DNA from 4 places in the Brevibacillus sp. SIMBA_040 genome. Region 1 is predicted to be linked to each of the others. Evidence: riboswitches for the same ligand, from Rfam matches in the RefSeq annotation. Region 1 holds a riboswitch; each other region holds the start of a gene.

What was found. Region 1 has a riboswitch for cyclic di-AMP ahead of SB752_RS22180 (CAP domain-containing protein). Riboswitches for the same ligand answer to the same signal wherever they lie in the genome.
Region 2: it holds a riboswitch for cyclic di-AMP, as region 1 does, so the genes downstream of both, SB752_RS01005 (ABC transporter ATP-binding protein) here and SB752_RS22180 (CAP domain-containing protein) in region 1, are expected to answer to the same signal.
Region 3: it holds a riboswitch for cyclic di-AMP, as region 1 does, so the genes downstream of both, SB752_RS03030 (CAP domain-containing protein) here and SB752_RS22180 (CAP domain-containing protein) in region 1, are expected to answer to the same signal.
Region 4: it holds a riboswitch for cyclic di-AMP, as region 1 does, so the genes downstream of both, SB752_RS27945 (C40 family peptidase) here and SB752_RS22180 (CAP domain-containing protein) in region 1, are expected to answer to the same signal.

What each region holds. Positions count from the first base shown of each region.
Region 1 is NZ_JAWRXI010000014.1:64,470-69,163, forward strand. It holds gene SB752_RS22165 (TetR/AcrR family transcriptional regulator) at 1-514, shown strand, start outside; gene SB752_RS22170 (cold-shock protein) at 629-832, opposite strand; gene SB752_RS22175 (rhodanese-like domain-containing protein) at 1,257-1,598, shown strand; cyclic di-AMP (ydaO/yuaA leader) riboswitch at 1,659-1,808, shown strand; gene SB752_RS22180 (CAP domain-containing protein) at 1,816-2,568, shown strand; gene SB752_RS22185 (hypothetical protein) at 2,633-2,812, opposite strand; gene SB752_RS22190 (homoserine dehydrogenase) at 2,926-3,936, opposite strand; gene def (peptide deformylase) at 3,957-4,484, opposite strand; gene SB752_RS22200 (aminotransferase class I/II-fold pyridoxal phosphate-dependent enzyme) at 4,666-4,694, shown strand, end outside.
Region 2 is NZ_JAWRXI010000001.1:203,025-207,718, forward strand. It holds gene SB752_RS00990 (ABC transporter permease) at 1-141, opposite strand, end outside; gene SB752_RS00995 (osmoprotectant ABC transporter substrate-binding protein) at 157-1,059, opposite strand; gene SB752_RS01000 (ABC transporter permease) at 1,075-1,725, opposite strand; partial or broken gene SB752_RS01005 (ABC transporter ATP-binding protein) at 1,802-2,536, opposite strand; cyclic di-AMP (ydaO/yuaA leader) riboswitch at 2,750-2,883, opposite strand; gene SB752_RS01010 (AEC family transporter) at 3,083-3,976, opposite strand; gene SB752_RS01015 (carbohydrate kinase family protein) at 4,460-4,694, opposite strand, start outside.
Region 3 is NZ_JAWRXI010000001.1:611,698-616,391, reverse strand. It holds gene SB752_RS03035 (hypothetical protein) at 251-829, opposite strand; gene SB752_RS03030 (CAP domain-containing protein) at 1,084-1,671, opposite strand; cyclic di-AMP (ydaO/yuaA leader) riboswitch at 1,679-1,836, opposite strand; gene SB752_RS03025 (multicopper oxidase family protein) at 1,960-4,215, opposite strand; gene SB752_RS03020 (ABC transporter ATP-binding protein) at 4,398-4,694, shown strand, end outside.
Region 4 is NZ_JAWRXI010000023.1:89,155-93,848, reverse strand. It holds gene liaF (cell wall-active antibiotics response protein LiaF) at 1-148, opposite strand, end outside; gene SB752_RS27960 (class I SAM-dependent methyltransferase) at 163-741, opposite strand; gene SB752_RS27955 (PspA/IM30 family protein) at 835-1,536, opposite strand; gene SB752_RS27950 (LiaF transmembrane domain-containing protein) at 1,610-2,008, opposite strand; cyclic di-AMP (ydaO/yuaA leader) riboswitch at 2,312-2,450, shown strand; gene SB752_RS27945 (C40 family peptidase) at 2,456-2,983, shown strand; gene SB752_RS27940 (response regulator transcription factor) at 3,205-3,924, shown strand; gene SB752_RS27935 (sensor histidine kinase) at 3,925-4,694, shown strand, end outside.

The DNA of each region.
Region 1 (4,694 bases):
GTATGATAGTATTACGGTTCAGGATATTACAGACCGTGCTACCATTAACCGCGCTACGTTCTATCTCCATTATCGCGACAAGCATGACTTACTCATTTCGAGTACGGACGATATTCTTCTTGAATTAATCACGAATCTGGAGATGACGAGTACACCCGTGATTTCCTTTGCCGATCTTGAGAAACCACCGCCGTCCTTTGTCGGGTTGTTCGAACAGATTGCCAAACACGCTGACTTTTACAGAGTCATGCTCGCCAAGCAGCATATGCCTTACTTTGTCGCGCGATTGCAGGAGGTTCTCGCTGGATTTATCCAGGAAGGGATGTCTTCTGTTCTGGCAAAAGAAAATGAATTGACCGTCCCCAAAGAAATGGTCATCCGCTACACAGCTTCTGCCTTTTTGGGAGTCGTCATCTGGTGGTTGGAGAATGATATGAGCTATTCGCCTAAGTACATGGCGAGCAACCTGCTCCGGATGGCAACCAAAGGTCCTTATGCCAATAACCCCTTTTAATCCAAAACAAAAAAACCAACCTCGCTTTGTTCAAATCAAAGGGGGTTGGTTTATAATATCTTAGCAAATTAAAAAAGCGGCCCGCGAACGGACAGCTTTTTTAATAAAGGAGACTTACAGTTTTACTACGTTCTCAGCTTGTGGACCACGGTTGCCTTGAACGATGTTGAATTGAACGCGTTGACCTTCATCCAAAGTTTTGAAACCGTCGCCTTGGATCGCGCTGAAGTGAACGAATACATCGTCTCCGCCTTCTACTTGAATGAAACCGAAACCTTTTTCTGCGTTAAACCATTTTACTGTTCCGTTCGTTTGCATTTAAAAAAACCTCCAAAAAGTCAATTTTGAATATGCTAGTCATATTTACCGAAGCAATAAAACTCACATATCATGAAGAAATACCTCTTGTCTTGAAGCGATATGCCTTCATGATATGTGAATAATATCTACTTCGATCATATGTGATTGTCGTAATGACGGAACTGCAATGTATAGCTTTTTGAAAACCTAAAACAACGAAAGCCCTTCCTCTCTTCCATCCTTGCGGCTCCGATGACCGCGCCAGTGTGAATCGGGGATTCAAAAACGTTATCCATGAGCATACACCTCGATGAATTTATGGGCCTCGATTTTTTCAAGTAGCATCATCATTCTACCATGGCTGTCCAATTAAATCAATATCTCTTAAGCTCTGCCAAGCTCTTGCGTATTTGCTACAATAGATGAAAGGAGGGATTTAATCATGACAAACACCATACATAGTAAAACATTAAAACAGATGTTAGAGAATAACTCGAACCTTATTTTACTAGATGTGAGGGACAACGACAAGTTCGTTATGGGCAGTTTATATAGTACAAATGCACCAACAAAAAACGTCCCTTACCTCATTATGAAGGAACAGGATAAGCCTTTTGACGAGGACACAGCCAAGCAATTGGAAAGTGCACAGATCGTAACGATTTGTACAACTGGAAACAAAGCACAAAAGGCTGCTTCCCTACTTCGTGAGCATGGGTTTCAAGCCGCGGCACTACTAGGCGGACTAACTGCCTGGAACGAAGAGAATAACGAGAAAGAGTAGCTAACTACCAAATATTACTCCTTTATTTCGGGTGGGATAGTCTGATATTCTGGGTCATGCCAAACCAATAAGCCGAAACTTCCACTCGAATGGAAGTGCGGGGGACTTTTTTTGCGGAGAAATCTGCATGGGGTGAATCGCCACTGGCGACGGGTTGTTTCCTCAATCCGAATCCGACAACTAACCTCGTAGGCTAAAAAAAGGAGACGATGTGAATATGAAACGCTTTGGTACAGCTACCATCGCTATGACTCTAGGATTGGGCTTGGCCCTAACAGGCTTCTCCACCTCAGCTTTTGCTGCATCTACAAATTGCCCAGTTCAATCGAACTTTCAATCTCAATTAACCCCTTTCCTGCAGCAAATGCAAAAATCAAATCAAGCTTCTATGCCAACGTATTCACAGCCCGTTTCTAAACAGAATCAACCATTCAACTTCTTAAATTGCCAACAATTCGCGCCGAAGCAATATTTTGTTCAGCCAACTCAGCAAGCACCTGTACAAGCTCCAGTGCCACAAGCGCCAGTGCAACAGGCCCCTGTACAGCAAGCTCCTGCACAACCAGTAGCTACACCAGCTAACGAAACGAACCAGGCTCAAGCCTCCAATTTCGTAAAGCAAGTTGCTGACTTGGTCAACCAAGAGCGTGCAAAAGCAGGTCTCAAGCCTGTTCAATTGGACTCGGCTCTCTCGGATGTAGCGCTTGCGAAAGCTGCTGACATGTCCAACAATCACTATTTCGATCATAATAGCCCGACATACGGTTCTCCATTTGATATGATGAAAAAGTATGGCATCTCCTTTATGACTGCAGGTGAAAATATTGCCATGGGTCAACGCAGTCCTGAAGAAGTTATGACTCAATGGATGAACAGTGAAGGTCACCGCCAAAACATTATGAATCCTGCCTTCACTAAAATTGGTGTTGGATATACAAATGGTTACTGGGTACAAGAATTTATCGGATAATCACTCAACAAGCGAAAGCCGAGCTTCTCTTCTGTAGAGAGCTCGGCTTTCTTCATGCTCATCCTTATTCTTGTTCAGCCTTGGAAGCCTGTACTTTCTTTGGCGTGTCACAGCTAGACTGCCCGGAACAACAGCAGCTGTCCTGTTCATTCAGAAGTGCCACGTCTTCCTGACCAACTTTTTGCTTGGTTGGATAAGCAGATACTTGCTGCATCTCGGCATTGAAATCAGAATGATTATTCATCCCGCAGGCCTCCTCAGAGTGGTTTTACTCTGTTGCCTGCTTAGTATAAACGAATCTACCTCGGGCATCCGAACAAAACGATGGGAAACGAAAAACGTTTCATGAGAAGTACTTTACCTGCTAATAATATGTTCAAGATCCTTCAAAGCGGCGGCTGCAGCAGCAACCGGGTCCGACTTTCCTCCGACGACCAATAAATCACCCATTACATCTGTTTCGACACGAATGGCCTTCGTCGTACCCGTCACATTGGCAAACGGATGTGACACATTTATCGCCTGTAGAACGACTGCTGCGCTAAGTCCGTTTTCTGTCTTGCGAATACTACCTATCAGCTTAGGGAGCTTTCCTTGCTCCTTCCAAAGCGCCATTTGGTCCGGTGTTACGTCCCGCACACTCATTTTTGGAACATCTGCTAGCTGCAAGGAGGCACCGAAAGCGGCATTTGCCAATATGGTGACCTTGCAAGCCGTATCCCAGCCATCTATGTCGTAGGACGGATCAGGCTCAGCGATCCCTAGCTCTTGAGCACTCCGAATCGCCTCTTCAAGCGACAAGCCTTTCTCCATCATGCTAGTTAATACATAATTTGTCGTCCCTGTAAAAATTCCCTCGATAGCCCGCACTTCACACCCTGCCAGGTTGTACTGCAATAAATCAATCGTAGGCAAAGCGGCTGCTGTTGCTCCACTGATCTTGAGCATGACGTTATTTTGCGAAGCCAGCTTCGACAAACCCGCATAATCAACGACCAGTGCCCCTTTTGAGATCGTGATGGCATGCATCCCTTGTGCTAAAGCCTGTCTTATATAAAGCAGTCCTGAGCCCCCTGTCTGAATGTCAGTGGGACCTGCTTCAATCAGAATATCCGCATGACTTGCAGCCAAAAAAGCAGCTCCATCAAACGTTCCTTTCGTCTGAGCTCTCTGTGCGCCGAAGTCTTCACACTGCCTAGCAGTCAAACCATCAGCTTGCAGACAGCCACCCGCAGAGCGAGCGATGCCTACGAGCCTGACATCAGCCTGATATTTTTCTTTATAAGAAGTGTGTCTGTGTTCTAACAATCGAGCCACTTGCTTGCCTACTGACCCAAATCCCGTAATGACAATGTTCCATCTTCTCATTTTTGTTCCACCCCGTTGTTTCACTTTTTCTGAATCAATCTTCTTTGAAGCAAAATGGGATGGGCGTCTTGCGGCTTCAGTTTTTTTCCCGATCGTGCCGAATACAGTTCATCTACGTAATCAATAAATAGGATTCCCTCGAGATGATCCAGTTCATGTTGAATACAGCGAGCCAATAAATTATCAGCCTCGATCGTAACAGTCTCCCCTCTGCGGTTTAGCGTTTCGACCTTTACATAAGCTGCTCGGGTGATGAACCCTACTACACCTGGTATCGAGAGGCATGCTTCTGGTCCCGTCTGCTCACCTTCTGTTTCGATGATTCGGGGATTGATCAGCTCAGTTAAGCCACTGCCACAGTCCATAACAATCAGCCGTTTCGGTATTCCAATCTGAATAGCTGACAAGCCCGCCCTGCCTTTATCAGCATAAATCGTGTGTGCCAAATCATCTAAAATCTTTTCCGTATGTGTGGTGATCGTTGAGACTTTTTTTGAGACTTCTCGCAAAACCGGATCTCCCAAACGGATAATCTTGTGTTCTGCCATACTCCTCAACCTCCCGCACATCGTACTTCGTCGCTTCCAAGGTAGCAAAGCCACCCCATCCTGTCAAAGGAAATCCGTTCAAAAATCTGAAAAATCGTCCCATGGTAGATGACAAATGCGTGTAGATACGCTATCTTTATTGGTAAACATACAGATGTTCTAAATGAAGAGGGAGGCTATCATGCATTCTATAGCAACACAGCTGAACGA
Region 2 (4,694 bases), on a different contig from region 1:
CATGAATACCGCCAGCGGTACGCCTGCCAAGATCGCGATCAAAATCGCGCTGACACTCATGTAGAGATGCTCTCCTGTCAGCTCCAAAATTTGGGTCCAGTACTTCGCCATATAGCCGATCGTCCCAACAATCAATTCCAAAGCCTGCACCTCCTTTTATTGCTTGATCAAGCCTTGCTCTACCAGAAACTTTTTGGCGATATCTGCTGGATCAAGCTTTTCGATGTCTGCTTGATAGTTTAACGCCGTCATCGTTGGCGTATCTATTTTTCCAGTCAATTTGTTGATTAGCTCTTCCAATTGTGGATACTGTTTCAACGTATCGTTGCGAACGACTGGTGAGGCACCATACGGTGGGAAAAAGTGCTTGTCGTCTTCCAGCGTTACCAGGTTGTACTCTTTCAGGCGTGAATCTGTGGAATAAGCGAGGACGATATCCACATCGCCTTTATCCACTGCCTTGTAAACCAATCCGATGTCCATTGGCGTCGTTTTGCCGAACGCAAAGCCGTATTCTTTTTTGAATGCCGGATACCCGTCATTCGTTCTCTCCAGCCATGGTGCATCAGACGCCATGTTCATGTCTTTTGCATGTGCCGCTAGATCAGAAATTTTATGCAGATTGTACTTCTCGGAAACATCCTTGCGAACGGTAAAGATATACGTATTATCAAAGCCATAGGACGGGAACCACAGCTGATCAAATTTTTCAGCAACCCCGTTTTTAACCAGATCAAATGCTTCCTGTGGATCTTTACTGAACTCTTGTAACCCCAGACTGCTGGTAAGATCGGTCCCGACGTAGCGAATCGCAGAAATTTGGATGTCGTTGTTCTGCATCGCCTTGAGCACGACCGGCGTTCCCCCGAGGCCACCAACCAGCTCCGTCTTGATATCGGAATTCGCCTCGATCAGCTGCTTCAGCATTTGTGCGATAATCGTCTGCTCCGAAGTAGCCTGATGCCCAATTTTGACAACATTTCCACCCCCGCCGCAGCCTGCTACAAGTAATGCGGCTAAGGCAGTTATGATCATTGTACTCATCCATCTATATCTCATTCGTGTGCTTCCCCCTCAATTTGCCCGCTTGCTTCTCAAGCCTTTTGGCGTGCATAATTTCTGAATTTTCTGCGTAATAAAATCAGCGATGGTTGCGAGCAAAGCAGTGGCTATCGCTCCAGTGATGAGCATACTGTCATTTGCAACTCCGAGACCTGTAAAAACGAGATAGCCTAGTCCCCCGCCGCCAATAACGGCAGCTAGAGTAGCCCAGCTAATCGTAAAAATCGTAGCCGTGCGAAATCCGCCCATGATAATCGAAAGAGCCATAGGCAACTCGACTTTGAACAAGATTTGCAGGCTCGTCATGCCCATTCCTCTCGCTGCTTCTATAAGAGCTGGGTCCACCTCTCGAATGCCTGTGAACGTGTTGCGCAGCATAGGCAGTAGAGAATAGAGGAACAAGGCAACTATGGCAGGAAAGATTCCAATTCCAAGCAAGGGAATCATCAGACCCAGGAGCGCCAGACTCGGGATCGTCTGCAAAATGTTTACGAACCCAATCACATATTTGTTCAGCTTTTCCGTTCGCGTCAGTACAATCCCAAGTGGAACGGCGATCAAAAAGCCGGCGATGACAGCGATGAAAGAAATATAGGTATGCTCCCAGGTCAGGGACAATATTTGTTCATGTCTCTCTGTTACGAATTGAAAGAAATCACTCATAGTCTCACCCCCGCTATTACGAAATACTCCATCGCGGCGGAAGCGTCGCTTTTTTGGAACCCTGTGCAGGCAGCTCCTGTACTCTGCGCAGACGCTTCACACCGATAAAATCGGCTACAAAGTCATTGGCAGGTCGCTGGAGTAAACGGTTCGGCGTATCCAGCTGCACGACAGAGCCGTTATTCATGATGCAGATGCGATCCGCAATTTTGATTGCCTCATCCATGTCATGTGTCACAAACACGATCGTTTTTTTGATCGTACGCTGCAGCCGGACAAGCTCATCTTGCAGCTGTTCTCTGCTGATCGGATCGAGTGCGCTGAACGGTTCATCCATCAAAATAATTGGCGGGTCGGCGGCCATTGCCCGAATGACACCTACACGCTGCTGCTGCCCTCCGCTTAATTCAGCTGGATAGCGGTCCTTGAACACCTTTGGGTCAAGCCCTACCATATCTAGCAGCTCATCGACCTTTTTCTCGTACTCCGCTTTTTCCATTTTCTTCAGCTTGGGCACCAAGGCAACATTCTGCCCAATGGTCATATGTGGAAATAGTCCAATCTGCTGAATGACATACCCGATATTGCGGCGCAGCTCCACCGGATCGGCTTTGGAGATATCTGCCCCGTTGATGTCAATTCTCCCAGCAGAAGGCTCGATCAAGCGATTAATCATTTTCATCGTCGTAGTCTTTCCACAACCGCTGGGTCCGATCAGAACAAACAGTTCCCCTGCTTCGATTTGAAGATCCATTCCTTTGATAATGGACACATCCCCGATGCTCTTTGCCACGTTGTGAAAGGCAATCATTCGCAACACCTCTTCTTTTCTTAAAAAGTATTTATGAACAGAAAAAAGTCGACACACCGCTCGCGTCTGGAGGCCATCCTGGACGAAAGCAAATAAGTCGACTAATCTCGTACATACATATATAGAAAAATAAGCTTGATTACATGCGAACATACGCTCAGGAAAGAGCAACAGTCAAATCGCACGCAAAATAAGCGATTGCAACGAAATGTATGCAATATCTGCTTTAGCCGACGAGGTTAGCTGACGGGTAGGATGGCAGGTAGCATCCCTTCTGTATGCACAGAATTAACCCCAAGAGTGGTTCCCCCGTTTCCGTTTGTCACGGAACTAGGCCCGATATGAAATTATTGCGATACAAATAGCTTATCATTTACTTAGCACAACAACAATTTTGAAAATTCGTGATATCAACCGTTCTTACGTGGTCAGAGCCAGTTAACCGTAATGACCGGTCCTATTCGTATGAATACTCCCATATCCTTCCGCATGCTAACCAACTGGTTGCTAATAATCCCCATATTATGTTCCCTGGTCAAACCATGCTCAATGCAAAAGGTTTAGCAAAAAAGTTAATGTCCCGACACTCATCACTGTCGTTACGAGCACACTGCTGGAAACGAATTGCGGACGCATATTAAACTGAATCGCATAAATCGCGGTTGTCGCAGCAGACGGCATCGCTGCCAAAATGATCAACACCTTCTGTAACAGCGGATCGATCGGAAAGAACAAGCAAATCACGTACGCCAAAATCGGTGAGGCAACCAATCGGATGACACTTGCTGCGCTAAGCCCCTGCCACTCAAAGGTACGTGATGACACATTCGCCAGCTGCATTCCAAGAATGAGCATGATGACGGGAATTGCCGCCTGCGCTACGAGATCGATCGCCTGGTAGTAGCTCTCCGGAATGACCACATTCAGTTGCTGGAGCAGAACCGCAAGTACGACAGCATAATTGGATGGCTGCTTGAAAATCGCCTTGACTGCTGTAGTGACACCACCTCCGCCTCTGGAAGCAAAATACACGCCGAAGACACCCATGATGATGGAATGAAAAACCATGATCTGTACGGCATAGACAAACCCGGCATCGCCGTACGCAAACAAAATGATCGGTGTCCCGTAGTTCCCGCTGTTCATGAAAGCGGTCGACAGCATCAGGGCGCTTTCTTGCTGCTTATCGTAGTGAAAAAAGCGCGCAGTCAGCTGTGTGATGAGGATCAACGCCCCCAATAGCAGCATGGAAATGACGACGATATAGAATAATTGCAAATCGAGCTCGGTTTTGTAAAAGGTACGGAAAACTAGAGCTGTCGTCAAAATGTAGATCGCCAGCGTAGAAATCGGCTTGAGATCAAGCTTGAAGATGCGCTGCAAAATATAACCACTGAGAAAAATCAGCAAAACAGGCAAAATGACTTCCAGAAAAATCATGATGAATACCTACTTCCCCCATCAAGTAACTTTCTTCCTTTAGTATAGCAGAGGTGTTTGTAAAAATGCGGAATTATCACACTACTAGTGCATTTATGTTATATGCTAGCTTTTGTGTGGAGAAGGAAACAGGAGAAAACGCTCCAGGTTCTTGGGCTACTAGCTTGGAGGTTTCACTGTACGACTACGTGAAAAAAACGAAACCGCGTCCAAAGTAGAACTCCCATAGGAGTCTCTCAGAGGTGGACGCTTAAGGGCGTGTTTCGTTTTTTTCACTCCGTCTCAGCAAGTATCCCAAAGACCTTCGCTTTTTTCTCCTGTTTCCTTTGGACAGCCTTTTTACTATTTCGCGCTTTCTTGAAAGAACTTTTGAAATGCAACACTTCTTATGAATCACGACAATAATCGATTAACATGATCATATGAAAATGCCTGATGCGCGTCTTCTGTATCGATTGACTTCGCTTCAGGCTCTGTCATTCTTTATCGTGTATTTTCCTCTATAAAACTCTCCACTTCCTCCAGCGATGGCATCGCAGGAATGGCCCCTGTCTTGGTCGTAGCAAGCGCACCGACGGCATTGGCAAAGCGGATCAATTGTTCCAGCTCTGTCTGTGAGAGTGTCGCTATGTCTTCTTTTGCCTCCAATATTTGATACAGCATGCCGCCGAAAAAAGCATCCCCTGCACCTGTCGTATCAACCGCATCAACCTTGAAG
Region 3 (4,694 bases), on a different contig from region 1:
AGATTGTCTTCCTTCGATCTAGATTGGGAGAAGCCGTTTCCGCATCAGGAGGAGACGATGCTTATTGTACATATATAAAAAAGTTTTAGACTGGGCTTCGTTGAGCTAACGGACAGGATAATGAGTGCACGTAGGGATCAGATTCTTGGCTGATTCTTGAAAAATTTTGGTTAGTGCCACATAAGATAAGCGGATACTTCACACATGAGGTATCCGCCTTTACATCACCTACGTGGACTAAGTTTTTACATTACAATAAACATTTTAAAGCTCTGCTTAAAGCAGTATTCCAAGGTCTTGATTCAATCAATTCAATCCCATTCCGCCTACAGGTATCTGCTATCCAATCTCCATACGAAATACTTATTTCAGCTCTATATTGTTGTAATTCGCCATCTTCTCTTGATAAATAATTCTGCAATATTTGATTTTTGTCTGATTCCTGTACAAATATTGATTTTACCTCCGGGTTATTGAAAGATACTGTAAATTCGGGATAGATAAAATCGCCTTCAATAATGATAGGTAATTTATCTTCAATATGCCTGTTTGCAAGTTCTTTTAATACGGGACCCATTTCTTTGCTTACATCAATCAGCCAGTTTACATTGCCGTCTACTCCAACATCCTTCCAATTTATACCGGAATCATAATAATGAATTGCAGGAAAATGCTCCTTTGTTGTAACTGTTTTTACGGATAGGTGAACATCATCTACTTCCAAGACATTTACACCATAAAATCGAGCAATTTCATAAGCAATACTTGATTTACCTATTCCCGATGCTCCACCAATAAATAAAACGGTCCAGTTTCTATCATCATTCATTTTGCCAACCTCATTTATATACTCATCGATTAATTTATTAAGTTATGTAGTTCAACATTAATTCGATTATTCCCTTTCCTCAAGCCGCTACACGAAGGGCAGGATATAAAATCAATCCTTCAGCAGTACCCTCTGGAACAGTGGTCCACAGCGAAATGATGTTTTTACTGAAATACAGCAAGTATCTGCCTATCCGGGAAAAAACAAGAAAGCCGGGCCCCCGCTAGAGGACTCGGCTTTTATATCCAATATTATTATCCGATGAATTCTTGTACCCAGTATCCATTCACAAAGCCTACACCGATTTTGGTGAAGGAAGGATTCATGATGTTTTGACGGTGTCCTTCACTGTTCATCCATTGGTTCATGACTTCCTCAGCGGTGCGTTGACCCATGGCGATGTTCTCACCCGCGGTCATATAAGATACTCCGAATTGTTTCATCATGTCAAACGGAGAGCCATACGTAGGGCTTGTATGGTCAAAGTAGTTGTTATTGGACATGTCAGCCGCTTTTGCTTGTGCAACTTTGTTCAGGGAAGCATCCAGTTCCACTGGCTTTAGACCTGCTTTTGCTCGCTCTTGGTTTACCAAATCAGTTACTTGCTTCCCTACAGTGGAAGCATCCACTTGTTGGTTAGCTTGTTTTACTGGCTGTTGAACTGGCTGCTGTTGATTCGCTGGTGCTGCGTAAGGTGCTTGCATTTGCGGTTGGACAGGTTGCATATATGGCTGATACCCGTATTGCGGATATGTGGTAGCGGCAGAAGCTGTGTTAGAAAAGCCGGAAAGAACAAATCCCAATCCCAATGTCGCGATTGCAATAGTACCAAGGCGTTTCATATTCACATCGTCTCCTTTTTTGGGCCTACGAGGTTAGTTGACGGATTCGGATTGAGGAAACAACCCTACGCACTTTGGCGATTCACCCCATGCAGATCTCTCATCTGCAAGTAAAAAAGATCCCCCGCACTTCCGTTTGAGAGGAAGTCTCGGCTGTTTTGTTTGGCATGACCTAGAATAACAGAGTTTCACCGGTGAAAGAAACCCATAAAATTTGGTAGGTTTAATAAGGATATCTCTTGTTTTATTGAGAGGGTGGAGACCCACTACAGCTCCTAGCAAGTGTTTTCACTCCGGATGGTTGCGAGTCCCCCGCCCTATCTCAAAAGGCGAGGTAACCCCCTCATACAAAAGATGCATCGTCATTCCCAAAGCAGCATGGTCCTGATTATGACAATGATCCATCCACAGACCTGGATTATCGGCGCGGAATGCGACTTCATACGTTTCACCTGGCGCCACATTGAGTGTGTCCGTCCACCATGGACTGCCTGTTACGACGTTCCCGTTACGGCTGAGAACCAGCATCGTATGTCCATGCAGGTGCATCGGATGATCCATGAAGCTGCGGTTGACAAAGGTCATTTTCACCAGATCTCCTTCCTTGACTACCTGCATCGGTGTTTCTGGGAATACCTTGCCATTGATCGTCCACAAGCCATCCAGACGTCCGTCATAAAATCCAACCTGAAGATCAAACAGCATGAGATATTCGCGATCGTAGCGGGTATTCAGATCAAAAGGTAGCGATTGCGGACTGCCATAGCGTGCAGGGTCAAACAGAGGAAGCTCTGCATTCATGCTTGGCAATTCGCCTGTGCCGTCAGGACTCAGCAATAATCCCTTACCATTTGCTTGTTTGCTCTGCGCAAAGAATACAGGGCGATTCGGCATGGTAAAAGAAACGTCATATCTTCCACCAGCAGCTAATTGCAAGGCTTGGTTGGCAATCAGATTCGGCTCTTTCACATCGTTGCCGTCAATGGCGACTACCTGAAAAGGTGTGCCGAGCAATTGAAAGGTCACGGGAAAGTTATCTGCATTGATGAGACGCAACCGCACTGACGTACCAGGGGAGACAGTATCAAGCATGAGCGTATCACGTCCGGACAACGTGACACCTTCGCCTGTCAGCTTATGGTGAACCAATGTCAAATCGCGTTTGTAGCCGGCTACAGGCTCAGTCTCCGCCGGTTCTACAACGAGTGCGCCAAGAAGTCCCTTCCGTACTTGGACAGAAGCTTGTTGATGAGAGTGGTACCAGAACGTTCCTGTCTGTTTGGCGACAAATCGATATACATGCTTTTCACCAGGCATCACGGCATCCTGTGTAGCTCCGGCAACACCATCCTCTGCGTTTGGTACATTAAGACCATGCCAGTGAATGGTTACGCCATCCGTTATATCCTTATTTTCCAAGGCAACCTCGATGAGCTCACCTTGTTTCATCCGCAGCTCAGGTCCCGGATATTTACCATTGAAGGTCCAAGCCTCGGTTGTTTTTCCTGAGGGGAGCTGAATCGTTGTTTTCTGAGCGGTCAACGTAAACTGTCGATCCGGTTCACCCGTGTGAGGTCCCGTCAAATCGGTGACACTGATCGTTTTGCCAGATGCCGCTGGGGCGGAGTGCTGTTCGTGAGCTGCAGCAGATGCAGAATGATCAACCATTTTTAGCTGATCGGGCAATAGGCTCGCGAGCAATTCCTGATGTCCCCAAAAGTAAGCACCTGTTCCCAACAGAAGAAGAATCGAAACAGTGCGTAAAAAACGCAGTACGGCATGTGGTCGACGCAGCTCACCAGGACGGGAAGCGCGGTGCTGCCGCCATGAGTGTAAAATCCACAGGAGGGAGACGCCTGTAACAAAAGCGCCCCACGCAATGGCCAGCTTATCGATCTCCAGCGTAACAGCAGGAAACATGAATTGAAGAATAAGGGCAATCAAAGCTCCCAGTGAAGCCGCCTGTAGAGGTACGATCATTTCAGGGGCAGAGGCATTACTTCTCCATGCAGCATCAACTACATCTGCCGGCAGTGGTGCGCTTTTGCCAACTGGTGCTTCCAAAGTAGTTGCTGTTTCACGAAAAACATCTTCCTCCGTTGTCGGGAGATTTTCTACAGCTTCGTGCAGTAGGGGTTCATCCCATGCTTTGGCGGAGGCTGCATCGAAAGTAAGTGGGGTAGAAGCAGCCTTTTGCTTCTCTTTGCGAATATGTCCCATCGCCAAACGAGATAGTCGCGGAACCGAAATCAACAGACTGGTAGTCATTGGCAGCAGAAGCAGCGGCAAAAATCCGATCACCTTGTCTTTTATGTACAACCAGCCGAAGGAATGAAAAAGAGACCACGTAACAAACACTTGCAAGGCAAACAACAGTAGTGCCAGAACAAAGAAAAACAGCGTCCACCCGGCACTTTTTTTCAACGAACGGGTAGTTTGGGCATAAACAAGCCCCTTGGCTTTACAAGCTGGAAGGAGCGTAGCGAGCAATAAGAGCACAAAGAGTCCTTGATGGACCCCGGCGAGTGTTTCAAATTCTGACATGAACAGTTCCTCCCGATTTATGAGTACGTTTTTTATGATATAGAGGAATGGCCGATGCCCAAACGTACCCGCGCAGTATTTTCCCTCCGTCTCAGGTCTGAACCTGTAGGTGCCCGTGCTGAATGGCTGCGGTCGTACGTATACATCAAAAGATCAAACCTACAGCTGGGGGGAGCGTTCTTTTGGATACGTTTAAACGGTTAAAGGATTACTACTGGCCCTATAAACGATTATTTCTGGTGTCGATCCTTTCCTTGTTTGTTGTGACGAGTGTGACGGTTATTTATCCCCTTGTTTTGAAGTACACGATCGATGATGTTTTTGGACAGGGGCAGTACGGGCAGGTTCCTTATATAGCTATCGGATTTATTGTGCTGATGGGGATAAAGGGAATCGCTGTCTACTACCATCAGTACTATGGTGATTTGTTTGGAGTCTCTACCGTTTATGAGCTTCGTAACGAGCTGTACACCAAGCTG
Region 4 (4,694 bases), on a different contig from region 1:
ACAACCGTGCACCAAAGTACACCAGAAGCATCGGCCACAGATCAAACAGACCGAACGTGATTATATGCAACCCATTTAACAAAAGGCCAATCCCGGTCAAAATGATCAGGACACCAGCCAACATTTTGTGCAAGCGGGACAATTTCACAGAAGTCTCCTCTCTTACGCCCCATGCCGATCGTTTTCACTCTGACCGTTACGACATGTATAAATGAATGCAGGTGGTATATTCAGCAAGGTAAAGCTGGTCTCTACCCTGGAAAAACGTGCCTGCAGCTCAGCTTGGAGTTGTAGCGAATATTGGAATGTAATGAACAGCCCGCCTGGTTTCAGCACGGATTGGACTTCATTCAAAATGTCTGTCCGTAGCTCTTGCGGAAAGTTGGCAAAAGGCAGCCCTGATATAATCACATCTGCCTGCGCAAGATTTAATTCCTCCAAGTAATCCCGCAGTCTCGTTGCTTCCTCCATGATCGGAATCTCCGGAAATCGGGAGTGCAGCATCGACCGAAACTGGGAGTCGCGCTCTACAAGCACATAATGGGTATCGGGACGCATATTTTCATAAATCGCTTGCGTAAAAGCACCCGTGCCAGGCCCCAGCTCAAGTATGACATCGGTGGAAGCCCAATTAACGCCCTCCAGCATACGTGCACTTAAAAACCGAGAGCTGGGAATAACGCTGCCGACACGACCGGGCTCAGCGATAAACCGTCGCAAAAAGACCAAGAAGTCTACCAAGAATCGTACCTCCTAGGGGAAAAGCAGCCTGAAATCCAGGCTGCCTAGTTGCCACACTTTATTCTACACCTGGTCCCCTAGTTCCTGTCCGATTTAGGACTGCTCTGGTTTTTGGACCGGTGCTTTTTTCTCTTGCAATGAGGCTTTGATGTTTGCAAGCTCGGAATCGAGATCATCCTTCTCCAGCTGGGACAAAGCATTCTCCCATCCATAACCTACATTGGAACCGCGCCATTGTCCACTCATTTGTGCCTCTGCTTCCATGCGCATAACCTTTTCTTCCATTCTTGTAAAGCCGCGACCAGCTGTTTGGTTGCCAATACCAACAACCGCTTGATTCACTTGTTTTTGTGTACGAGCGACTTGCGCACGTGCCATCAATGTGAATTTTTTAGCACGCATTTTATAGAACTCTTCTTTCAGTTCAGCCAGCTTCTCACGCATTTGCGCGGCAGCTTCTGAAGCCGACAAGTAGAGAGTTTCGTATTCTGCTGCACGTCCTTCATACTGCTTTTTGTCTGCCAGAGCGCGGCGAGCGAGCTCGTCTTCGCCTTCGGTCAGTGCCAGCTTCACCTGGCGATCACGTTTTTCAATCAGTGCGTTTGCCTCATCCAACTGCTGGCGGAATTTCTTTTCCAGAGCAACCTGGCGGGCTACCGCTACTTCAACCTGTCCAATTTCTACTTCCATGTCACGCATATACTGGTTCAGCATCACTACCGGATCTTCCATCGAATCCAATGCATCATTCACAGAAGCTACTGTCAGGTCACGCAAACGTCTAAAGATACTCATTTTTTATTTCCTCCTCATCATATCACATCATATAGTTTCATCCAAAAGCCACATTCGACATAATTACCTACGGCTACCGTTTCGTCACTCTTTTTTCCCAGTCATCCAGCGTATCTTCTTTTAATACTCCTTGTGCCCACTGACGCTCCCAAGCTGGTGGTGATTCTTTTTGTTCTGGCCGCGGACGCAATAGGCGGTATCCCAAATAGATAACCCCTATGGCCAAGATGCTGTGGAACAAGAGGTGCAGCTTCCCAAACAGCATCAACAGCCCGAACAGGAAGACAATTACTCCCCAAAAGCGTGAGCCCGAATTACCCATTACTTTGCGAGCTCCGTACAGCATGATTACTGAAGGAATCAACACGCCAATCAAATCGCCGCTGTCGATTCCCAGTTGGTCCAACAGAACCAACCCGCCAATTAGCAGCAGAACCAGCCCGAGTAGTATCTTTCCAGACCGTTCGCTCATCCTTTGCTTGCCTCCATTCGTTGTTGATGTGGTGCAGGTCGACCTTATGCCCTTATTGTAGCCCCGAGCATAGGCTTCCCATAACGGGCGAGCGGTTGGTTTTTCCCTCCGTCCTTGGACGGATATAGCTTCCTGCTCCAATCGGACGAGCCTTGCAGGACCTTGCCGAATCAAAGCTTGCATTACCCGGACAAAACGTTACGCCATCAGACAAAATATTATGGCAAAAATGTGAACAAACCATCGAAAAAGAGGAGATATTGGACAAGCGTAGAATCTGTGTTGAGTACGCGTGTAAAAAAACATCGAAAATAGCCGAGTTCCGCCTGGCGGAAACGGGGGAACCAAGTTTTTGGGGTGAATGGCTGTGTATCACGGCAGTCTAGGGCGTCCTTTCGACCGAACCCTTCAGCTAACCTCGTAGGCTCATGGGAGGAGCAGTTTCTTTTGCGCAAGTTGGTAGTATCTTTTATTATGGCTGGATTGCTGGCGATGGGAACCGGTGCTGCACAGGCTGCTGAAAGCACATCTTTGAATGATGTGGTAAGCGATCTGTACGGCGTTCCTTACAAATCGTCCGGTACATCCAAAAAGGGCTTTGACTGCTCCGGTTTCACACGCTACGTATTTGATGCGTTAGGTGTAGACCTGCCTCACAATTCTGCGGCTCAATATGAAGTAGGAGAATCCGTCGAGAAGAAAGACCTTCAACCCGGCGACCTCGTTTTCTTCAACACTAATGGACGCAGCATTTCTCATGTTGGCATCTACATCGGAAACGGCACATTCGTGCACTCGGAAACTGGCCGTGGCGTCGTCAACACCAAGTTGAGCGATCCCTACTACTGGAGCAAGCGTTATGTAGGTGCAAAGCGCATCAACACGCCTGTTCTGGAAGCAAAGGCTGAAAATCCGAAGAAGGAAAACGCGGTGCAAGCTGCATCGTTGCCGGAAGATCAAGCAACTAAAAAGTAGTTCGGCAAAAAATAAGAGCCAGGGACTTCGCGTCTCTGGCTTTTTCTGACGAAACTTAGTACCTGGTGTCATGAGGTGACCTCACTTATAAGTATTTGATTATAGTGAGGGGCATACTTGCCTTTCCCTGGTCAAAGCATGTTATGATAGATAGACATGGTAAATAAATTTTTTCTGAGTGCTCGCTTCCTTATTAATAGAAGTAACTGGGGGTATAACCGGTGAAGGATCACATATTAATTGTCGATGACAACCTCGAGATTATTGAACTCTTAGAAGACATATTGGAAAACGAAGGCTTTCAGGTGTCCGCAGCCGAAAATGGCGAAGATGCACTGCAGATGCTCAGCCAGGGCCATCGCCCGAATCTCATTCTGCTAGATATTATGATGCCAAATATGAGCGGCTATGAGCTCTGCTCCCAAATTCGCCGTGAGTGGGATTTGCCGATTCTGTTTTTAAGCGCGAAAGGAAAAGCTGTGGACAAGGTCGTAGGCTTTGAAATCGGTGCCGATGACTACATTACCAAGCCTTTCGATACGGAAGAGCTGCTTGCCCGTATTCGTGCCCATTTGCGCCGCTATGAGCGTATTCGCAAGCATACCGAAGAGCAGCCGGATAAAGAAGCTGCCAACTCTTCGATTACAGTCCTCAAATTTAAGGACCTGGAAATTCATAAAGAAACGTATTCTGTCTATGTCAGCAATGAAAAAATTGAGCTATCCACCAAGGAATTTCAACTGCTCACATTCCTCGCTGAAAATGCCGGCATCGTGTTTACACGGGAGCAAATCTACGATCGTGTCTGGGGCTATGGCTACGGCTCGCTCAATACAGTGACCGTCCACATTAAAAACTTGCGTGAAAAGCTGGAGACGAACCGCCAGTTCATTAAGACACAATGGGGGACAGGCTACGTATTTATCGGGGAGAAGCAATAAATGAGCTTGCGCAATAAACTGTTTCTTTCGTTTATCGCTTTGATCACACTGAATATCCTTTTGTTCAAATTCGTCTTTCAGGACATCATTGTTGACCAGCTAAAAAATGACAGACACAATCAATATCAATACGAAAAGGAAGCAGCGGAAAAGGTTCGAGTCAATCAGTTATTGCGTACGAGCAATTTCAAGGACCCTACGGAGCGTCAGGAGCTAGAAAAGCAGCTGCCTGAGGACGTCATGTACCGCATGGTGATCAAGGACGCAAACGGCAATACGATCTTCAACAAAACCTCGCAAGCTTATGATTTAAAGGTCCCTTCGTCCACTTCGAACCGGAGTTCCTCCAAAAAGGGGGACCTCAAGACAGTTGCAGAATACCACTTTCAGCAGGAGCCGCCACGCGAAGGGGAAATCGTCATTTATTTTTACACAGACGACTATGACATCATGTCTACAACAGGTGTATCCATGATGCTTTGGTTTATTTACGGAAGCCTTGTGTTGGTCGGTCTGGTGCTACTCACTCTATTTGTCCGCTGGATTTTGCGCCCTGTGAGCGAGCTGTCACGTGTAACTCAAGAGATTCGCGGCGGAAAGCGACTCGTCTCGTTTACGTACAAATCCCACGACGAGTTCGGCCAATTGTTTCGCTACTTCGGAGATATGGTAGATGAGATGCGCTTTTCCGAGGAACGTCAATCGGAGATGATCGCCTCGATCGCCCACGATTTCCGTACTCCGCTGACTACAATCAAGGGGTATGCATC